DNA from 2 places in the Amycolatopsis sp. NPDC003865 genome. Region 1 is predicted to be linked to the other one. Evidence: predicted binding sites of a transcription regulator. Region 1 holds the regulator's gene; the other holds the start of a gene.

Region 1 (9,729 bases):
ACCATGGGCAAGATCGAACAGCGCGTGCTGGCGGCCGCGCTGCTGGGGGCCGTCGCGATGTTCGGCGTCGTGGGGTTCGCGCGCGGGGAGGAGACCGCGGCGCCGGCGCAGGGGGTGCCGGTCGCCGCGGATTCCCACTATCGAGTGACTTCTTGGGTCGGCACCCCGGCAGAAGTCGTTGTGCGGCAAGGAAATCCCGATTTCTTCCTGACCTCCTGGACCGGCCGCCGCTCCTGAACTGTCGGGGGTCGCTGTTAGGAAGGGAGCACGCCGAAGGCCGGCGTGCAGGGGGAGGAACAGGAACATGGATGTGCGCCGGGTCGTCGCGCTCGTCGCGGCGGTCGTGGTCATGGGGGTCGTACCCGCGGTCGCTTCGGCGTCTTCGCCGACCTGGCGGCCGTGCGCGACACAGCAAGAGCCGACAGCGGAATGCGCGACGGTCGACGTGCCGATCGACCGTTCGCGACCGGAGCTGGGTTCGGCGCGGCTCGCGCTGGCGCGGCTGCCGGCGGCCGATCCGTCCCGCCGGCTCGGTTCGCTGCTGGTGAACCCGGGCGGGCCGGGCGGCTCCGGCGTCGGGTTCGTGCAGTTCGGCGGCCTGGCCTCGCCGGACCTCGCGCGGCTGCGGCAGCGATTCGACGTCGTGGGATTCGACCCGCGCGGCGACTGGTTCAGCACGCCGCGCATCACGTGCGACCCCGGGAGGCTGTTCGACCCGGCACTGGACCGGTTCCCCGCTTCTCAAGCGGGTTTCGACGCGCTGGTCGCGCACAACCGCGTGGCGGGCGAGGACTGCCTGGCGCGTACCGGGCCGTTGCTGGCGAACGCGGACACGCAGAGCGCGGCCGAAGACATCGAAACGATCCGCGCGGCGCTCGGCGAAGCCAAGATCTCGTGGCTGGGTCTGTCGTACGGCACGGAACTGGGTGCGGTCTACGCGTCGAAGCACCCGGACCGGGTGCGCGCGATGGTGCTGGACGGCGCCGTCGACCACGCCCGCCCGCTGCGCCAGGCGATCCTCGAGGAGGCCGCGGCGACCGAAGACGCGCTGGTCCGGTTCGCGGGCTGGTGCCGGGTCTCGGCCGATTGCGCCCTGCACGGCCAGGATGTCCTGCGTTTCTACGACGACATCGTGGCCCGGGCGGGCCGCGGCGCGGTGTGGGCGGGTGACCTGGGCCGGCCGGCGACGGCCGACGAAATCTCGGCGGGCGTCTACAACCACCTCTACCTCCGTGACGAGTGGCCGGCGCTGGGCAAGGCGCTGGCCGCGGCCGGCGGCGAGTTCCCGGACGCTCGCGGGCTGACCGAGCGGAACCAGTTCCTCTCCCCGATCTACGGGGCGTACCGGGCGATCGGCTGCCACGACTTCCCGTCGCCGTTCACCGGGCCGGCGGACCTGGGTGTCATGGCCGGGCTGCTTCGCGCGGTGGCGCCGCACAGCTGGCGGTACTCGGAGTTCTGGGACTTCACCAGCGGCTGCACCGGCTGGCCGGTCCCGGCGAAGAACCCGCCCCAGCCCCACCCGGTCCGCGGTGCCCCGCCGATCTTGGTCGTGGGAGGCGCCCACGACCCGGCGACGCCACTGTCCTGGGCTCGCGGCCTGGCGGCGAGCATCGACGGCGCGGCCCTGCTCACCCGCGCCGACGACGGCCACACGGGGCTGTTCAACTCCGCGTGCGCCCGGGAGGCCGAGGTGAACTACCTGGTGAGCGGGCTCACACGCGGTCATCGCCAACTCTGCCGGTGAACCCGGGAACAACGACGGGGAGTGCCTCGTTGGACCGGGTACGAAGGTTGAGTGCAGTCGACTCAAGTCCGACTTGACGACCGGCACGAAGGCCCCAGTAAACTTGCCAAGGTCCCGCTCAAGGCGGCGGCGAACGTGCAGGTCACGAACATAGCAGGCTTACACAGGAGGAAAGCACCATGGCGCGAGCGGTCGGCATCGACCTCGGCACGACCAACTCGGTCGTCGCCGTCCTTGAGGGCGGCGAGCCGACGGTCATCGCCAACTCGGAAGGCTCCCGTACCACCCCGTCGATCGTCGCCTTCGCCAAGAACGGCGAAGTGCTGACCGGTCAGCCGGCGAAGAACCAGGCCGTGACGAACGTCGACCGGACGATCCGGTCCGTGAAGCGGCACATCGGCACCGACTGGAAGACCGAGATCGACGGCAAGAACTACACGTCGCAGGAGATCAGCGCCCGGGTGCTGATGAAGCTCAAGCGCGACGCCGAGGCGTACCTGGGCGAGACCATCACCGACGCGGTGATCACCGTCCCGGCGTACTTCGAGGACGCGCAGCGGCAGGCCACCAAGGAGGCCGGGCAGATCGCCGGCCTGAACGTGCTCCGCATCGTCAACGAGCCGACCGCCGCCGCGCTGGCGTACGGCCTGGACAAGGGCGAGAAGGAGCAGACCATCCTGGTCTTCGACCTCGGTGGTGGCACCTTCGACGTCTCGCTGCTGGAGATCGGCGAGGGCGTCGTCGAGGTCCGCGCGACCTCCGGTGACAACCACCTCGGTGGTGACGACTGGGACGAGCGCATCGTCAAGTGGCTGGTCGACAAGTTCAAGGCGACGAACGGCATCGACCTGACCAAGGACAAGATGGCGCTGCAGCGCATCCGCGAGGCGGCGGAGAAGGCCAAGATCGAGCTGTCCAGCTCGAACTCGGCCAGCATCAACCTGCCGTACATCACCGTGGACGCGGACAAGAACCCGCTGTTCCTCGACGAGACCCTCTCGCGCGCCGAGTTCCAGAAGATCACCTCGGACCTGCTCGACCGCACCAAGGCGCCGTTCAACAACGTCATCCGGGACGCGGGCATCTCCGTCGGCGACATCGACCACGTCGTGCTCGTCGGTGGTTCCACCCGCATGCCGGCCGTCGCCGAGCTGGTCAAGGAGCTGACCGGCGGCCGCGAGCCGAACAAGGGCGTGAACCCGGACGAGGTCGTCGCGGTCGGCGCGGCGCTGCAGGCCGGTGTCCTGAAGGGCGAGGTCAAGGACGTCCTGCTGCTGGACGTGACCCCGCTGTCGCTGGGCATCGAGACCAAGGGTGGCGTCTTCACCAAGCTCATCGAGCGCAACACCACGATCCCGACCAAGCGCTCGGAGATCTTCTCCACCGCGGACGACAACCAGCCGTCGGTGCAGATCCAGGTGTTCCAGGGTGAGCGCGAGATCGCCGCGCACAACAAGAAGCTCGGCATGTTCGAGCTGACCGGTCTCCCGCCCGCCCCGCGTGGCGTGCCGCAGATCGAGGTCACCTTCGACATCGACGCCAACGGCATCGTGCACGTGACCGCGAAGGACCTGGGCACGAACAAGGAGCAGTCGATGACGATCACCGGTGGCTCCGCGCTGCCGAAGGACGACATCGAGCGCATGGTCAAGGACGCCGAGGCGCACGCCGAGGAGGACAAGGCCCGCCGCGAAGAGGCCGAGACGCGCAACCAGGCCGAGACGCTCGTCTACCAGACCGAGAAGTTCCTCAAGGACAACGACGACAAGCTGCCCGAGGAGCTCAAGGGCAAGGTCAAGTCGGCGATCGACGAGTCGAACGAGGCCCTCAAGGGCACCGACTCGGCGAAGATCCGCGAGTCGATCGAGAAGCTGAACGCCGCTTCGCAGGAGCTGGGCACCGCCCTGTACGCCAACGCGAACGCCGCTCAGCCGGGCGCCGAGGGCGCTGCTGGTGCGGGTGCGGCCGGGGACGCCGGTGCGGCCGGCGGCCAGGCCAAGGCCGATGACGTGGTGGACGCCGAGATCGTCGAAGAGGACGAGAAGAAGTGACCCACAGCTACGACGAATCCGAGAACCAGGGCCGCGGCCCCGAGGAGCCGGTGGTCGTGCGGGATCGGCGGCGGGTGGACCCCCAGACCGGGCAGGTTCGCCCGCCCGGTCCGGCCCACGCCGCGCCGGAGCCGGAGGACGCGCCCGTGGAGCACGCGGGCCCGTCGCTTGGCGAGTCCATTGTGGACGATTCGGTGACGGTCGTCTCCGACGTCGAGAAGGAGCTGGCCGAGCGCACCGCCGACCTCCAGCGCCTGCAGGCGGAGTACGCCAACTACCGCAAGCGTGTGGAGCGTGACCGCGAAGCGGTCGTGCTCGGCGCGAAGGCGACCGTGGTGAACGACCTGCTGCCGCTGCTCGACGACCTCGAGCGGGCCGAGCAGCACGGTGACCTCACCGGCGCGTTCAAGGCGGTCGGCGACAAGCTGATCAGCGGCCTGCAGCGCGCGGGGCTCGAGTCGTTCGGCGCCGAGGGCGAGGCCTTCGACCCGAGCGTGCACGAGGCCGTGCAGCACAACACCTCGCCGGACGTGGCGGGCCCGACGGTCACCGTGGTCATGCGCCGCGGCTATCGGTTCGGGGACCGCGTACTGCGGGCGGCGCTGGTCGGCGTGACCGACCACGAGCCCGGCGCGGCCCCGGTGGACCCGTCCGTCGGTGGCGAGCTGCCACTCGACGGCGGACTCGATGACCAGCACCAGTAAGAGACACCAAGTGGGAGGAGGAGACGCCCGATGAGCGCACGGGAATGGATCGGTAAGGACTTCTACCGTGAGCTGGGCGTCTCCTCCGACGCCACGGCGGACGAGATCAAGAAGGCCTACCGCAAGCTGGCCAAGGAGAACCACCCGGACGCGAACGCCGGCAACGCGCAGGCGGAGCAGAAGTTCAAGGCGGTTTCCGAGGCCTATGGCGTGCTCTCCGACGCGAGCAAGCGCAAGGAGTACGACGAGGCGCGGCGCCTGTTCGGCGGCGGGGGTGGGTTCAACTTCCCCGGTGGCGGCGGCACCGGCGGCTTCGACATGGGCGACATCTTCGGCCAGGCCGGGGCCGGCCAGCAGGGCGGCTTCGGCGGGCTCGGCGACATCCTCGGCGGGCTGTTCGGCCGGGGCCGGACGACGGCGGGCGCGACGGCCAACCGGCCGCAGCGCGGGGCCGACGTCGAGACGGACGTGCGGATCGACTTCGTCGAGGCGGTCAAGGGCGCGACCCTGCCGCTGCGGCTGTCGAGCCCGGCGACCTGTTCGACGTGCGGCGGCAACGGCGCGAAGCCGGGCACATCGCCGCGGACCTGCCCGACCTGTTCCGGGTCGGGGCTGGTCAGCCGCAGCCAGGGCGCGTTCGCCTTCTCCGAGCCGTGCCGCGACTGCCGCGGCCGCGGGACGATCATCGACGACCCGTGCCCGGAGTGCGGCGGCGAAGGAGTCAGCACGCGGACCCGCACGCTGACCGTCCGGATCCCGCCGGGCGTCGACGACGACCAGCGGATCCGGCTGGCCGGCCAGGGTGAGCCGGGCCGGGGCGGCGCGCAGGCGGGTGACCTGTACGTCCGGGTGCACGTGGCTCCGCACGCGCTGTTCGGCCGCAAGCCGAAGTCGCTCGACCTGACGCTCACCGTGCCGGTGGACTTCACCGAGCTGACGCTCGGCACCACGATCACGGTGCCGACGCTGGACGCGAAGGTCTCGCTCAAGGTGCCGCCGGGCACCGCGAGCGGGCGGGTGCTGCGCGTGCGCGGCAAGGGCATCGCCAAGCGCGACGGTTCGCAAGGTGACCTTCTCGTCACCCTCCAGGCGGCGATTCCCGCCAAACTGGACGACAAGGCGCGCGAGGCACTGCAGGCGTACGCCGAGGCGATGGCCGGGCACGACCCCCGGCCCGAGATCACTGAGCTGCTCGAAGGCAGGTGAGTGTGATGTTCGGCGGGATTCCGCAGGAGGGCGACGAGGAGACGCCCGTGTTCGTCATCTCGGTGGCGGCCCAGCTCGCCGGGATGCACGCGCAGACGTTGCGCACCTACGACCGGCAGGGCCTGGTGTCGCCGGGCCGCACCGCCGGCGGCGGCCGGCGTTACTCGATGCGGGACATCGCGTTGCTGCGCGAGGTGCAACGTCTGTCGCAAGAGGACGGTGTGAACCTGGCCGGCATCAAACGCATCATCGAGCTGGAGAACCAGGTCGACGCGCTGCGGGCCCGGCTGTCGGAGATCACCGAGGAACTGGCGGCGGCGTACGCGGCGGCGGAACAGGCCGCGGCGGCGGCGCACGCGTCCTACCGGCGGGACCTGGTCCCGCTCAACCAGCAGACCGCGATGGTGGTCTGGCGGCCCAAGCGCCGCTGACCGCTGGAGCGAAAAGGGCCTCCCCGGGCGACCGGGGAGGCCCTTTCGCGTCACAGCTCCAGCCGCGGCCACTTCGCCAGATCCGCCAGCATGCGGCGGTCGTGCGTGGCCACCACCACCGCGGCCGGGGTCGTCAGCAGTGCTTCCGTCAGCTCCTCGACCAGCGTTGCCGACAGGTGGTTGGTCGGCTCGTCGAACACCAGCAGGTCCGGGTGGCCGGCCAAGCGCAACGCCAGATCCAGCCGGCGCTGCTGGCCCTGGGACATCCGGCCCACCGGCGTGCGCAGCGCCTCCGCGTCGAGCAGGCCCATCGCCGAAAACGGGACCCCTTCGCGCTCGAACAGCCGGCGCGCCGTCAGTTCCTCCGGCCACGCCGGGACTTCCTGGCCCACCAACGCGATCCGTGCGCCGGGTGCCCGGCGGACCGAGCCGCTCGTCGGGGCCAGCTCGCCGGTCAGGGCCGACAGGAACGTGGATTTGCCGGTGCCGTTGGCGCCCGTCACCAGCAGCCTGTCGCCGCGGGCGACCGACACCGTGACCGGCTTCCGGAGGCGACCCGCCACCGTGACCCCGTGCACGACGACCAGCGATCGGCGCGGACCCGTGCCGAAATCGGGCCAGCGCAACGACAACGGTGGCTCCGGCACCGTCACTCGGTGCGCCTCCAGCGCCGCCCGCTCGCGGTTCAGCGCCTGGACCACGCCGGGCGCGCGGGACTGGCGCTGGTGGCGGCCGGTGCCCTTGTCCGGCCGCCAGCCCGTGCTGAGCCGGTCGCGGGCCTGCGTCACCGCGAGCGTCAGCTGCCGGTGCGTGTCCTGCTGCTCCTCGAACTCCTGCACCCAGCGGTCGCGGTCGCGGCGGCGACCGTCCTGCCAGGCCTGGTACCCGCCGGCGTAGAGGCGCGGGCGGCCGTCTTGGCTGGGGTCGAGGTCGAGGTACTCCGCGGCGACGTCGGCGAGCAGCGCGCGGTCGTGGCTGACCAGCGCGACGCCGCCGTCGTGCCCGCGCAGGCGGGCGGTGAGGAACGCGAGGCCGTCGGCGTCGAGGTGGTTGCCGGGCTCGTCGAGCAGCAGGAAGTCGTGCCGGGCGCCGAGCAGGCAGGCCAGGCGCACGCGGTAGCGCTGCCCGACCGACAGCGTGCTCAGTTCGCGGGTCCGGTCGGTGCAGGCGGCGAGGGCTTCGAGGGCGACGTCGACGCGGCGCTCGGCGTCCCACGCGTCCAGACGCGTGGCCGCTTCGAGCGCGACGGCGTAGCTGTCCTCCTCGAAGTCCGAAGCCGCCGCTTCGAGCGCTCGCAAGGCGGCGTGGGCTTCGCGAAGTGCCTCGGTGGTCAGGGTGCCGACGGTTTCGCCGGACCGGAACGGCAGCGCCTGCCGGGCGACGCCGATGGTGCCCGTCCGGTGGACGGTGCCGTGGTCCGGCGCCCGGAGCCCGGCGAGGACGTGCAGCAGCGTGGTCTTGCCGCGCCCGTTCTCGCCGACGATCGCCAGCCGGGACCGGGCCGAGACGGTGACGCTCACGTCGTGCAGGACGCGGCGGGAGCCGAGCGTGACGCCGACGCCTTCCGCGCGCAGGTGGGCGTGTTCGGTCGCAAGGGGATTCAAAGGATGCTCCGCAGCTCTGGAGGGAGCCGGGCAGCACAAGAGGGGCCGCCCGGCGATGGCCGGAACGGCGGGCAGGAAAGAGTGCGCCGCCGCTAGCGGCGGTTGCGCAACCTCGCGAAGACGGCGAAGGAGAACGTCATGATCGCGAGGCTAGTGCGGCGCGGGAAGGCGGCCAAGCGAATTTCGGCGCGGGGAGAGGTCCGAGACGGGCGGGCGACGGCCGCGAGCCGCTGGGGACAGAAGCCGGCCGCGAGCAGCCGGGCAGGGGGCTGCTCGCGGCCGGCACCCCGGGGCCGCGGGGACGTCACACCTTGAAGTTCAACAGCTGCTTCACCTCGGCGGTCCGCGACTCGATCACCCGGCGGGCCAGATCCCGCGCCGGGCCGTTGATCCCGCCGTTCGCCGAGTTCTCCGTCTGGGCCAGCTCGACCGCCCCTTGCTGCTGGCCGGTCAGCACGTCCAGGAACTTGCGGGGGAACTCGCCGGCCGGGGCCGTGCCGAGTGCTCCCACCACGTCCGGTGCCGTCATCTTCATGCCGCCGTGGCCCGCGTGGGCCTGCGGGTTCATGTCCATCGACTCCGGCCGGCCCCAGGCGCGCAACCAGTTCTTCATGTCGGCGATCTCGGTCTGCTGGGTCGACTCGATCGCCGCCGCGAGCTCCTTCAGCGCCGGGGGCAACGGGTGGTCCGCGGCCAGCCGGACGATGTCGATGCCCTGCTGGTTCTGCGGGATCAGCATCTGCAGGAACATCACGTCGGCCGCGTTGTACGCGGGTGGAGCCGCCGTCGCGCTGCAACCCGTCAGCAGCAGCGCGACAGCGGCGAGCCATATCCTCACTGGCGCTGCCAGAGCGCCGGGGTGTTCGGCGGCTCCCAGCCCGCGATCGCCGTGTGCGGCTGGATGCAGCGGTAGCTCACCCCGTTGTAGGTGACCACGTCACCGACCTTGTACGCCGTCCCGGCCGCCCACGTGCCGCTCGACGGCGGCGGCGTGGTCGTGGTCGTCGGCGGCGTGGTCGTGGTCGTCGGCGGGCGGGTCGTGGTCGGGGGCGGGGTCGTCGTGGTCGGCGGTGGGGTCGTGGTGCCACCTCCGCCGATCTGGAGGTCGACGCAGCTGTAGAACGCGTTGGCCGTGTCGGAGATGTTCCAGATCGCCAGCACCTTGACCCGGCCCGAGTACCCGGCCAGGTTCACCGTGTGCGAGACGGTCGCCGGGGGCTGCTGGTTGTTGCCCGCGATGTTCGCCACGCGCGTGCCGCCGATGTAGTACTCGTAGCTCGCGGTGGCGTGCCGGGCGGTGAACACCCAGTTGAACGTCACCGTCGTGCCGACCGACTTGGCGGGCCACGGCTTCGACTCGTCGGCCAGCTCGGCGAACTGCGACAGTCCGGCGTTGCAGCTGCGCAGGCCCTTGGGCCCTTCGACACTCTGGGGTTCGTAGACGATCTGGCCGCAGTTCGGGACCTTCCCGGCCGCGCAGTTCGCCTGCCGGCTGGGCGGGTCGGAGATGTAGCCGTGGGCGCTCGCGGTGGTGGCGGGGAGGACGACGACCAGTACGGGGGCGAGCAGGACCCCGGCCGCGGCCGCGAAAAGCTTTCTGTTCCAGGTCATTTCGGCTCCTCGAGGGGGAACAGCGTCGTTCCAAGGGGAGGACGAGCGAGCACATCCGGGGAAGATGTGGTCTAGACCATAAGTCGATTCGGGCACAACGGTCAATCAACTACAGCCGTTCGGAGAGATCGCTAGCCCGCTCGGCTCAGTGCGAAGGTCGCGCCGGTTGCTGCAGGTGTTCGCCGAAGAACGCCGTCACCCGGCGCCACGCGTCCTCGGACGCCTCGTGGTGGTAGGTGAACCCGACCACCTTGAGCAGCAGGTTCAGCGGCGCCGCGACGTCGATCTTGTTGGCGAACCCGTGGCTCGCGCCGTCGTACTCCTTGACGTCGTGCGGGATTTCACGCTCGGTGAGCGCCGTCTCGAGCTTCGCCG
Region 2 (9,729 bases), on a different contig from region 1:
CGCCTTGCCGGGATCGGTTGACCGCCGGTGGGCACGATCAGCTCGCTGAGCGGATCGATGCCGCCGCGCCGAAGGTGGGGGCCGTGCTCGACAAGATCCACCAGAAGGCGCCCAAGGCCAAGATCGTTGTCGTCGGGTATCCGACCGTCTTGCCTGATGGGGATGGGTGCTGGCCCGTTCTTCCCGTTGGTTCCGGCGATGTCGACTACTTCCGTGGGGCGCTCGGGAAGTTGAACAAGATGCTTGAAGATCAAGCCGATGCCCATCACGCCGGTTATGCCGATACCGCTGCTCCCAGCAAGGGGCATGATGTCTGCTCGGCTTCCGACACCCGCTGGGTCGAAGGCGTCATCCCCGCCTCGCGGACCGCTCCGCTGCATCCCAATGTGCGTGGTGAGCAGGGGATGGCTGATGCCGTGCTCGGGGTTTTGAAGCTTCCCTGAGTTCTCTTCCGGCACCCCGAAGCTGGTCTCGGTGCTCGTTCTCGTTGCCCCTTGCGGTGGTCTCGCTGACGCTAGGCGCGCACCAATGCCTGCGGCTTGCCCAGGACCGTCTTCCCGTCGAACTTGGCCACCAGGTCGATCCTGGCGGTTCCGTCGTCGTTGACCGCCCCCACCTTGCCGGAGAACTCCACCGTTGCTCCCTCGGGCGTGTTGGGGACCACCACCGGCCTGGTGAAGCGGGCGCTCAGGTCGATCAGCCTTGCCGGGTCTCCCAGCCAGTCCGTCACCACCCGGCCGGCCAGGGCCATCGTCAGCATTCCGTGGGCGATCACGTCCGGGAGTCCCACGCCCTTCGCGAACTCCTCGTTCCAGTGGATCGGGTTGAAGTCCAGGGACGCTCCCGCGTAGCGGACCAGCTGCTCGCGCGTCACCCTCAGCTCGATCGAGGGCAGCTCGTCGCCGACGTTCACGCGTCCTCCCCCCGGACCACCAGCTGGGCCCTCGTCGTGGCGATGTGCTCGCCGTCGCCGTCGGCGATCTCCGCTCGCAAGTTGATGAAGTCGTTGCCCGCGCGGGCCATGATCTTGTCGATGTGCGTCGTCAGCAGCAGCCTGTCGCCCACCCGCACCGGGCGGCTGTAGCTGAACTGCTGGTCGCCGTGAACCATGCGCGAGTAGTCGAGCCCGAGCTCCGGGTCGCTCACGATCGCGTTGATCGCCGCCAGGTTGACGATCGTGATGAACGTCGGTGGCGCGATCACGTCCGGGTGACCCGCCGCGCGGGCCGCCTCCGGGTCGCGGTAGACCGGGTTTTCGTCGCCGATCGCGTCGGCGAACTCGCGGATCTTCTCCCGGCTCACTTCGTAGCTGGTCTGCGGCGGGTACACCCGCCCGGTGAACGACTCGTCCAAGGGCACCCGAGGAGGCTACCAACAGCAAGAAGCCGCCCTGGTGGTCCAGGGCGGCTTCTCGAAAGCTGGGTGAACGCGCTACGTCAGCGGGTTTCCTTGTGCGTCCGGTGCGTACCGCAGTTCGGGCAGAACTTCTTCATCTCCAGGCGATCCGGGTTGTTGCGCCGGTTCTTCTTGGTGATGTAGTTGCGGTGCTTGCACTCTTCGCACGCCAGCGTGATCTTGGGTCGCACGTCGGTGGCAGCCACAGCGTTTCCTTCTCTCTCAGGTCCGGGGGCCAGCCCCGTCGTTACCGCGTAGCGGTGGCCGGACTTGAACCGGCGACACAGCGATTATGAGCCGCTTGCTCTGCCAACTGAGCTACACCGCCCTTACATGACCCAAGCCGCGACACGCTGGCGTGACGCGGCTGAGGTCGAGAGCCCCTTTACGGAATCGAACCGTAGACCTTCTCCTTACCATGGAGACGCTCTGCCGACTGAGCTAAAGGGGCCTGCCTCTCGCGAGGACTTGGAAAGATTAGCAAGGGCCGTCACCCCGTCGTGCACCCGGGGTCCGCTAACCGCAAAACCTCAGGTCAGCAGGGTAAGCACGGTCTCGGAGTGGCGGCCAGGGGAGCGCGCCGTGCGGGCCTGCAGCCACGCCTCCAGGCGGTCCTCCGGCAGCGGACGTGAGATCAGGTAGCCCTGCGCGACGTCGCAGCCCATCGCCTCCAGCTGGTCGCGCGCCACGTCCTCCTCGACGCCCTCGGCCACCACCGTCAGCCCGAGCGAGTGCCCCAGCTCGACGATCGACCGGACCACCGCGAGGTCGCCGAGGTCGGTGCCCATGCCGAGGACGAAGCTCTTGTCGATCTTCACCTGGTCGACCGGTAGCTGCCGCAGGTAGGCCAGCGACGAGTAGCCCGTCCCGAAGTCGTCCACCGCGAGCGTGATGCCGAGCGAGTGCAGCTCGCGCAGGATCGGCAGCGCCTTCTGCGGGTCGGACATCACGCCGGACTCGGTCAGCTCGAACGTCAGCAGCTCCGGCGGGATGCCGTAGTGCTCCAGCTCGCGGGCGACCTTGTTCGGGAAGTCCTCGTCGGCCAGGTTGCGGACCGACAGGTTGACCGCCACCGAAATCCGCAGGCCCTCGTCGAGCCACTTCCGGCAGCGCTTGAGCGCCTCGCCGAGCACGAAACCCGTCAGGACGCCGATCAGGCCGGCCGCCTCGATCGCCGGGACGAACTCGTCCGGGCCGAGCCTGCCGAACTCCGGGTGCACCCAGCGCACCAGCGCCTCGACGCCCTGCACCTGCCGGTTCGGCAGGGTGATCTTCGGCTGGTAGTGGACGCTGACCTGGCCGTCCTCGAGAGACTGCCGGAACTGCGTGACCATCTGGAAGCGGCGCAGGAAGATCTGGCCCATGCTCGGCACGTAACCGCGGACCTCTTCGCCGCCCTTCGTCGCCCGGACGGCGACGTCGGCGCGCTGCAGGAGGCCTTCGATGTCGACGACGTCGCCGGACTCCTCGGGCGTCGTCGTCGCGTAGCCGATCATCGCGTTCGCCTCGACCGACAGCCGGTCCACCGGGTACGGCGCGGACAGCTCTTCGCGCAGCCGTTCCGCCGCCGCGTGCGCGTCCTCCGGCGGGCAGCCGACGAGCAGCGCCGCGAAGGACGCGCCTTCCAGGCGGGCGAGCGGGACGTCGGGGCCGAGCGCGTCGCGGATGCGGCGGCCGGCGGCGATCACCATCCGGTCGGCCCACGCGTAGCCCAGCGCGTCGCTGACCGTCGAGAAGACGTCGAGGTCGATCCGCAGCACGACGGCGTTCGCGAAGTCCCGCAACGGTTCCTTCGCCACCTGCCGGAAGCCCGGCCGGTTCAGGTGCCCGGTGAGCGGGTCGTGGTAGGCGTCGTGGCGCAGGGTCGCGAGCAGGCGCCGGTTGTCCAGCGACGTCGCCAGGTGGCTGGCCATCGTGCCGAGCAGCTGGACGTCGTACTTGCCGAACCCGCGCCAGCGGGACAGCCGGTCGTGCGCCTCGACGACGCCGAGCAGCTGGTTCGCGCTGCGCAGCGGCACGACGAGCGCCTCCTGCGCGCCGCGGTCGAGCAGCGCCGCACGGACGTCGGGGTTGGCTTCGGTGATCCGGAAGTGCCGGACGTGCGCGCCGGGCAGGCGCAGCAGCGGGTCGTCGGCGGCCGGGTCGGCGACCGGCAGGTCCTCGCCGGCGACGACGACGCGCATGGCGTCCTTCGGTTCGAGCCGCAGCCGCAGCACGACGCGGCCGGCCGCCAGCTGGTCCTTGATGCGCTCGGCGATCGTGGCCCACTCGCGGACGTCGACGCCGCCGACGAGCTCGTCCGCGCGGCTGGCCGGGCGCGCCGCGGCCTGCTGGCCGGAGCGGGCGACCATCAGGCTGACGTCGGACAGCGCCTCCATGTCCCGCTGCTCGCGCAGCAGGTCGGAGTAGGCCCAGTAGAGCGCGGTCAGGCCGAGGAAGACGGCGAGCACCAGCGGCCACGCCTTGGGCGTGTTCGAAATGACGAGGTAGCCGGACAGGCCGACGGAGGCGTTGACGAACCCGACGACCAGGATCCGCGCGGTGAGCCGGACGGCGGTGCTGACCCGCATGCGGCGCCGCAGGACGCGGACCGCGGCCAGCGCGAGCAGCGTGCTCACCAGCGGCGCGGTCAGGGTGCCCGCCAGCGCGGCGACCCACGGGATCTTGTCGCCCGCCCCGGCGCCGACGGCGACCTTCACCAGCCCGGCGACCCCGAAGGCGCCGGTGATCTCGAGCAGGAACGCGCCCGCGTTGTAGAGGACGCGGCCGGCGACCTTGCGCGCGAGCAGCGTGCCGATGCCGGCGACCAGGTGCGCGGCCAGCACGACTTCGAACGGCGCGACGAAGAACCCGATGACGAGCGGGATCTCGGTGAACGAGATGGTCCACGAGATACCGCTGCGGACGTCGACGTTGATGCCGAGCTGCTCGGCGAGCAGGAACGCGACCGCGAGCACCGGCCCGATCCACAGCAGCCTGCTGTCCCAGTGGAACGGCAGCCACGAGCCGACGGCGAACGCGGCGACGAGCCCGATGCTCAGGACGGCGAAGGTGTACGCGCGGAACCGGCGTTCGTCGGTGCGGGCTTCGGCGGAGACGGGCGGTGTCCCGGAAGCGGCTCCCGGCCCGGGCTGCGCCTGCGCTCCGGCGTCGCCGTGGGCGTTGGTGTCCGGCATCCGACCTTCCCTCCCGGCTTGTCCACCGGTACTGATCCGTGACTTCGGGTGTGGACAAGGGCCATACCGTACCCCGTAGGGCGTACCCGTGTCCCTTTCGAGACAGTAGGAGATCACCCCAGGGTTAACAATGCCTCGATGGCGCTGACCTGCGTGGACCAAGGGGTGAAACAACGGGTGCACAAGCAGGGGTAAGTCCCCTGCACGCGGCGGCCCGGGTAGCGCTTCAATGAACCCATGCACAGCGACGTGATAGCCACCGAACACGCGGCCCGGCTCGCGGCGGTGGACTCCCTGCTCCCCGGTTCTTCTTCCTTCGAGGCGGCCGAAAACGCCGTGGTGCTGGAGGTCGCGACGGGTGACTCCGCCGCCTCCGCCCTCGCCTCGCGCATCCAGGTCGACCAGGACGCGCCGAACGCGCCGTGGCGGGCGCTCACCGAGCACCGGCTCGACCTCCAGCTGGCCGGCCCGCGGCCGGCCGAAGCCCTCGACGCGCTGCTCACACGATGGGATGAACATCTGCGCGCGGTCGCCGAGCGCGGCGACACCGAGACCGCGGCGATCGTGCCGCGAGCGAGCCGCGACGCCGCCGGCACGCGCGAAATGCTGCACCACGGCTTCGCGCCGCTGCGGGTGATCGCGGTCCGCCCGGCCGAGCGGATGATCCCGGCGGGCCCGCGCGGCACACCCGGCGTCAAGATCCGCCGCGCCGAGCCGCGCGACCTCGAAACCGTCGTCGCGCTGGGCCTGGAACTGCACACCTTCGACGCGCAGTACGGCACGGTCAACTTCCGCCAGGGCGTCGAGGACATCATGGCCAAGGACCTGGCGGAGCAGCTGAACCGCCCGGAGCCGCCACTGTGGATCGCCGAGCTGTACGGCCGCCCGCTCGGCATGGTCAACGTCCAGCACCCCGGCGAGACCGGCTGGATCAGCGACCGCGTGAAGGCGTCCCGCGTCGGCTACCTGTCGTCGCTGGCCGTCGCGGAGACCGCGCGGTCGTCCGGTGTCGGTACCGCGCTGGCCGCGCACGCCCACCACGTCCTGGACGAGGAAGGCGCCGACGTCGTCCTCCTGCACCACGCGGCGGCGAACCCGCTGTCGACGCCGTTCTGGTACGCGCAGGGGTACCGGCCGCTGTGGACGTACTGGCAGCGCCGGCCGGCCGTCCGCTGAACAACTGGCGGCTTACCCCGCGACGTCGGTCCTTATAGGCTTGGCCCGGGAGCAGCGAGGGGAGCCGGAAGTGACCGACCAGCGCGATTCGGCGCCGAGAGCGCCCGAGGGCGTCGACACCGAGAAGCCGTCCGCGGCCCGGATCTACGACTGGTACCTGGGCGGCACGCAGAACTGGGCCGTGGACCGCGAGTTCGGCAGGCGCATGGAGCAGCAGTGGCCGCTCGTGCGCCCCGGCTCGAAGCAGAACCGCGAGTTCATGAACCGCGCGGTCCGGGCGGCGCTGCGGGCGGGCATCCGCCAGTTCATCGACCTCGGCTCCGGCGTCCCGACGGCGGGCAACGTCCACGAGGTCGTCGAGGCGGAGCTGCCCGAGGACCACGACGCGAAAGTCGTGTACGTCGACTACGAGCCGGTCGCGGTCGCGCACGCGACGCTGATCCTCGAAGAGGAGATGGCGACGGACTGGGCGGGGATCGTCCAGGCCGACATGCGCGACGCGAAGGCCGTGCTGCGCGCCGAAGAGACGAAGCGGCTCATCGACTTCTCGCAGCCGGTCTGCCTGATGATGATGGCGGTCCTGCACTTCGTCGGCCCGGACGACGACCCCATCGGCCTGCTGAAGGCCTACCGCGACAAGCTCGCGCCGGGCAGCTGGCTGGCGATCTCCCAGATGAGCGAGGGCGACGGAACCGGCAAGTACCTGGACGGGCTGCGCTGGTTCGTCGAGCAGTACCGCAAGACGAGCAACCCGGTGTGGCTGCGCGACCGCGACGAGATCGCACCCCTGTTCGGTGACTGGGAGATCATGGAACCGGGCATCGTGCACCTGCCGGACTGGCGGCCCGACCGGAAGCTGAACGCCTTGGAGGCCGAGGCCCGGCCGTTCGCCTGGTGCGGCATCGGGGTCAAGCCAGGCGCCTGACCTGCGGTTTCGGTGATCGCTGTGGGCGAACGCACCATCGGAAACAAACGCACCCATCGGAGAGTTGAGCAAGGCAGACTCAACTACACGAGGAGTGCACATGTCCGACACCCGCCTCCTGCCCGTGCTCCCGCTCGATGACGACGTCGTGCTGCCGGGCATGGTCGTCCCGCTCGACCTCACCGACACCGAGACGCGAGCCGCGGTGGAGTCCGCCCAGGCCAAGACGCCGAGCCAGGCGTCCTTCCCCGGCATCCGGTCGACCGGCGCCACCAAGGCCGAGGTCCTGATCGTCCCGCGCGTCCACGGCGAGTACGCCGAGTTCGGCACGGTCGCGACGGTCGAGCGCATCGGCCGCGTGCCCGGCGGCAAGGCCGCCGTCCTGCTGCGCGGCACCGCCCGCGCGCTCGTCGGCCGGATCGCCGACGGTCCCGGCGCCGCCCGCTGGGTGCACGCCGAGGACGCCCCCGAAACCACCGACGACCGGACCGCGCAGCTCGCGGCCGAGTACAAGGCCGTCGTCATCTCGATCCTCCAGCAGCGCGGCGGCTGGCAGCTGATCGACGCCGTCCAGCAGGTCGAGGACGCCTCCGCGATCGCCGACCTGTCCGGCAACGCGCCCTACCTCTCCATCGACCAGAAGCTCGAACTGCTCGGCGCCCTGGACGTCACCGCACGCCTGGAGAAGTCGCTCGAGTGGAGCAAGGAGCACCTGGCCGAGCTCGAGGTGACCGACACGATCCGCAAGGACGTCGCCGAGGGCATGGAGAAGCAGCAGAAGGAGTTCCTGCTGCGCCGCCAGCTCGAGGCCATCCGCAAGGAGCTCGGCGAGCTCGACGGCACCGCCGACGAAACGGACTACCGCGCCCGCGTCGAGGGTGCCGAGCTGCCGGACGCCGTCAAGAAGGCCGCGCTGGCCGAGGTGGACAAGCTGGACCGCACGTCCGAGCAGTCCCCCGAGGGCGGCTGGATCCGCACCTGGCTGGACACCGTCCTGGAGCTGCCCTGGAACGAGCGCACCGAGGACGTCTACGACATCGCCGCGGCTCGCGCCGTGCTGGATGCCGACCACGCCGGCCTCGACGACGTCAAGGAACGCATCATCGAGTACCTGGCCGTGCGCAAGCGCCGTGCCGAGTCGGGCATGGGCCCGGTCGGCGGCCGCCGGTCCGGTGCCGTGCTCGCCCTCGCCGGTCCTCCCGGGGTCGGCAAGACGTCGCTGGGCGAGTCCGTCGCGAAGGCGATGGGCCGCAAGTTCGTCCGCGTGGCGCTGGGCGGCATCCGCGACGAGGCGGAGATCCGCGGTCACCGCCGCACGTACGTCGGCGCGCTGCCCGGCCGGATCGTCCGCGCCATCAAGGAAGCCGGCTCGATGAACCCGGTCGTGCTGCTCGACGAGATCGACAAGGTCGGCGCCGACTACCGCGGCGACCCGACCGCGGCGCTGCTCGAAGTGCTGGACCCGGAGCAGAACCACACGTTCCGCGACCACTACCTCGAGGTCGAGCTGGACCTGTCCGACGTCGTGTTCCTGGCCACGGCCAACGCGCTCGAGACCATCCCCGGCCCGCTGCTGGACCGCATGGAGCTCGTCACGCTGGACGGCTACACCGAGCACGAGAAGGTCACCATCGCCCGCGACCACCTGCTCCCCCGCGAGCTGGAGCGCGCCGGGCTGGGTGCTTCGGACGTGGTTTTGACCGACGCGGCGTTCAGCAGGATCGCCGCCGAGTACACCCGCGAGGCGGGCGTGCGTGACGCGAACCGGACGATCGCCAAGGTGCTGCGGAAGGTCGCGACGAAGGTGGCGCTGGACGAGGTCGCCCTGCCGGTTTCGATCGATGCCGCCGACCTTCCCGGCTACCTCGGACGGCCGCGGCACATCCCGGAGTCGTCGCTCCCGGCCTCGACGCAGCGCACGGCGACCCCGGGCGTGGCGACGGGCCTGGCGGTGACCGGCGCGGGTGGTGACGTCCTCTACATCGAGGCGTCGCTGGCCGACGAGGAGTCCGGCGCGTCCGGGCTGCAGCTGACCGGCCAGCTCGGCGACGTGATGAAGGAGTCGGTCCAGATCGCGCTGTCCTACCTGCGTTCGCACGGCGCGGAGCTGGAGCTGCCGGTCGGCGACCTGCGCAAGCGCGGCATCCACGTCCACGTGCCGGCGGGCGCGGTCCCGAAGGACGGGCCGTCGGCGGGCGTCACGATGACGACGGCGCTGGCATCGCTGCTGTCGGGCCGCGTGGTTCGCGCCGACGTCGCGATGACGGGCGAGGTGTCCCTGACGGGCCGCGTCCTCCCGATCGGCGGCGTGAAGCAGAAGCTGCTGGCCGCGCACCGGGCGGGGATGAAGACGGTGATCATCCCGCAGCGCAACGAGCCGGACCTCGACGACGTCCCGGCCGAGGTGCTGTCCGAGCTGGACGTCCACGCGGTGGCGAACGTGCGCGAGGTCCTGGACCTCGCCCTGACCCCGGCTTCGACGCCGGTTTCCCAGGCGGCGTAACCCCGAACGCCGCCACCCGAGAACGGCCGGTTTCCCCCCACCCCCAAGGGAAACCGGCCGTTCGTTCACACCCGGCGTGCGGCGATCAGGTAGCCGGTGCCGAGCAGGCCGGCCGCGCCGCGGGCGGTCTTCGCGTCCCGACGGATGAGCCGGTCGAGCGGCGGCACCAGCGCGGTGACGTCGTAGAAGAGCGTGTCCTGGGGCTGCAGCCCGGCCCGCCACAGCTCGTGACGCAGCCGTCGCGGGGAGTACGCCTCGATCCCGGTGCGGCGCGCGCCGTGCCGCCGCGGGAAGTGCAGCGCGTCCTCGATCCCGCCGAGCACGCGGCGCGCCGGCCAGTACAGGCCCCATTCGACCAGCCGGTACGGGCTGTGCGGGTTGAGCATGGTGACGACGGCGAGGCCGCCGGGGCGGAGCACGCGGGCGATTTCGCGCAGCGCGAGCGGAACATCGACGTATTCCAGCACGCCCATCGCGAGCACGATGTCGAAACCGCCGTCGAGGAACGGCAATTCTTCGATGTCGCCGACGGTGAAATCGGCCGCTTGCCCGGC

The links. The regulator HspR, encoded in region 1, represses chaperone genes until heat shock. The targets are predictions, from matches to a motif close to ANNTTGAGTNNNNNNNACTCAANNT.
Region 2: lon (endopeptidase La) is a predicted target of HspR. The motif match lies at 6,734-6,758, and genes of this name have one in related genera.

The regions. Positions count from the first base shown of each region.
Region 1 is NZ_JBSGJA010000002.1:470,228-479,956, forward strand. It holds gene ACWEVP_RS07135 (hypothetical protein) at 4-237, shown strand; gene ACWEVP_RS07140 (alpha/beta hydrolase) at 305-1,747, shown strand; gene dnaK (molecular chaperone DnaK) at 1,927-3,798, shown strand; gene grpE (nucleotide exchange factor GrpE) at 3,795-4,502, shown strand; gene dnaJ (molecular chaperone DnaJ) at 4,533-5,708, shown strand; gene ACWEVP_RS07160 (heat shock protein transcriptional repressor HspR) at 5,714-6,139, shown strand; gene ACWEVP_RS07165 (ATP-binding cassette domain-containing protein) at 6,190-7,743, opposite strand; gene ACWEVP_RS07170 (DUF305 domain-containing protein) at 8,048-8,581, opposite strand; gene ACWEVP_RS07175 (lytic polysaccharide monooxygenase) at 8,578-9,354, opposite strand; gene ACWEVP_RS07180 (dienelactone hydrolase family protein) at 9,500-9,729, opposite strand, start outside.
Region 2 is NZ_JBSGJA010000003.1:367,897-377,625, reverse strand. It holds gene ACWEVP_RS10445 (SGNH/GDSL hydrolase family protein) at 1-443, shown strand, start outside; gene ACWEVP_RS10440 (MaoC family dehydratase) at 515-913, opposite strand; gene ACWEVP_RS10435 (MaoC family dehydratase N-terminal domain-containing protein) at 910-1,359, opposite strand; gene rpmG (50S ribosomal protein L33) at 1,437-1,601, opposite strand; tRNA gene ACWEVP_RS10425 (tRNA-Met) at 1,651-1,723, opposite strand; tRNA gene ACWEVP_RS10420 (tRNA-Thr) at 1,774-1,846, opposite strand; gene ACWEVP_RS10415 (putative bifunctional diguanylate cyclase/phosphodiesterase) at 1,926-4,571, opposite strand; gene ACWEVP_RS10410 (GNAT family N-acetyltransferase) at 4,809-5,747, shown strand; gene ACWEVP_RS10405 (SAM-dependent methyltransferase) at 5,818-6,672, shown strand; gene lon (endopeptidase La) at 6,773-9,175, shown strand; gene ACWEVP_RS10395 (class I SAM-dependent methyltransferase) at 9,241-9,729, opposite strand, start outside.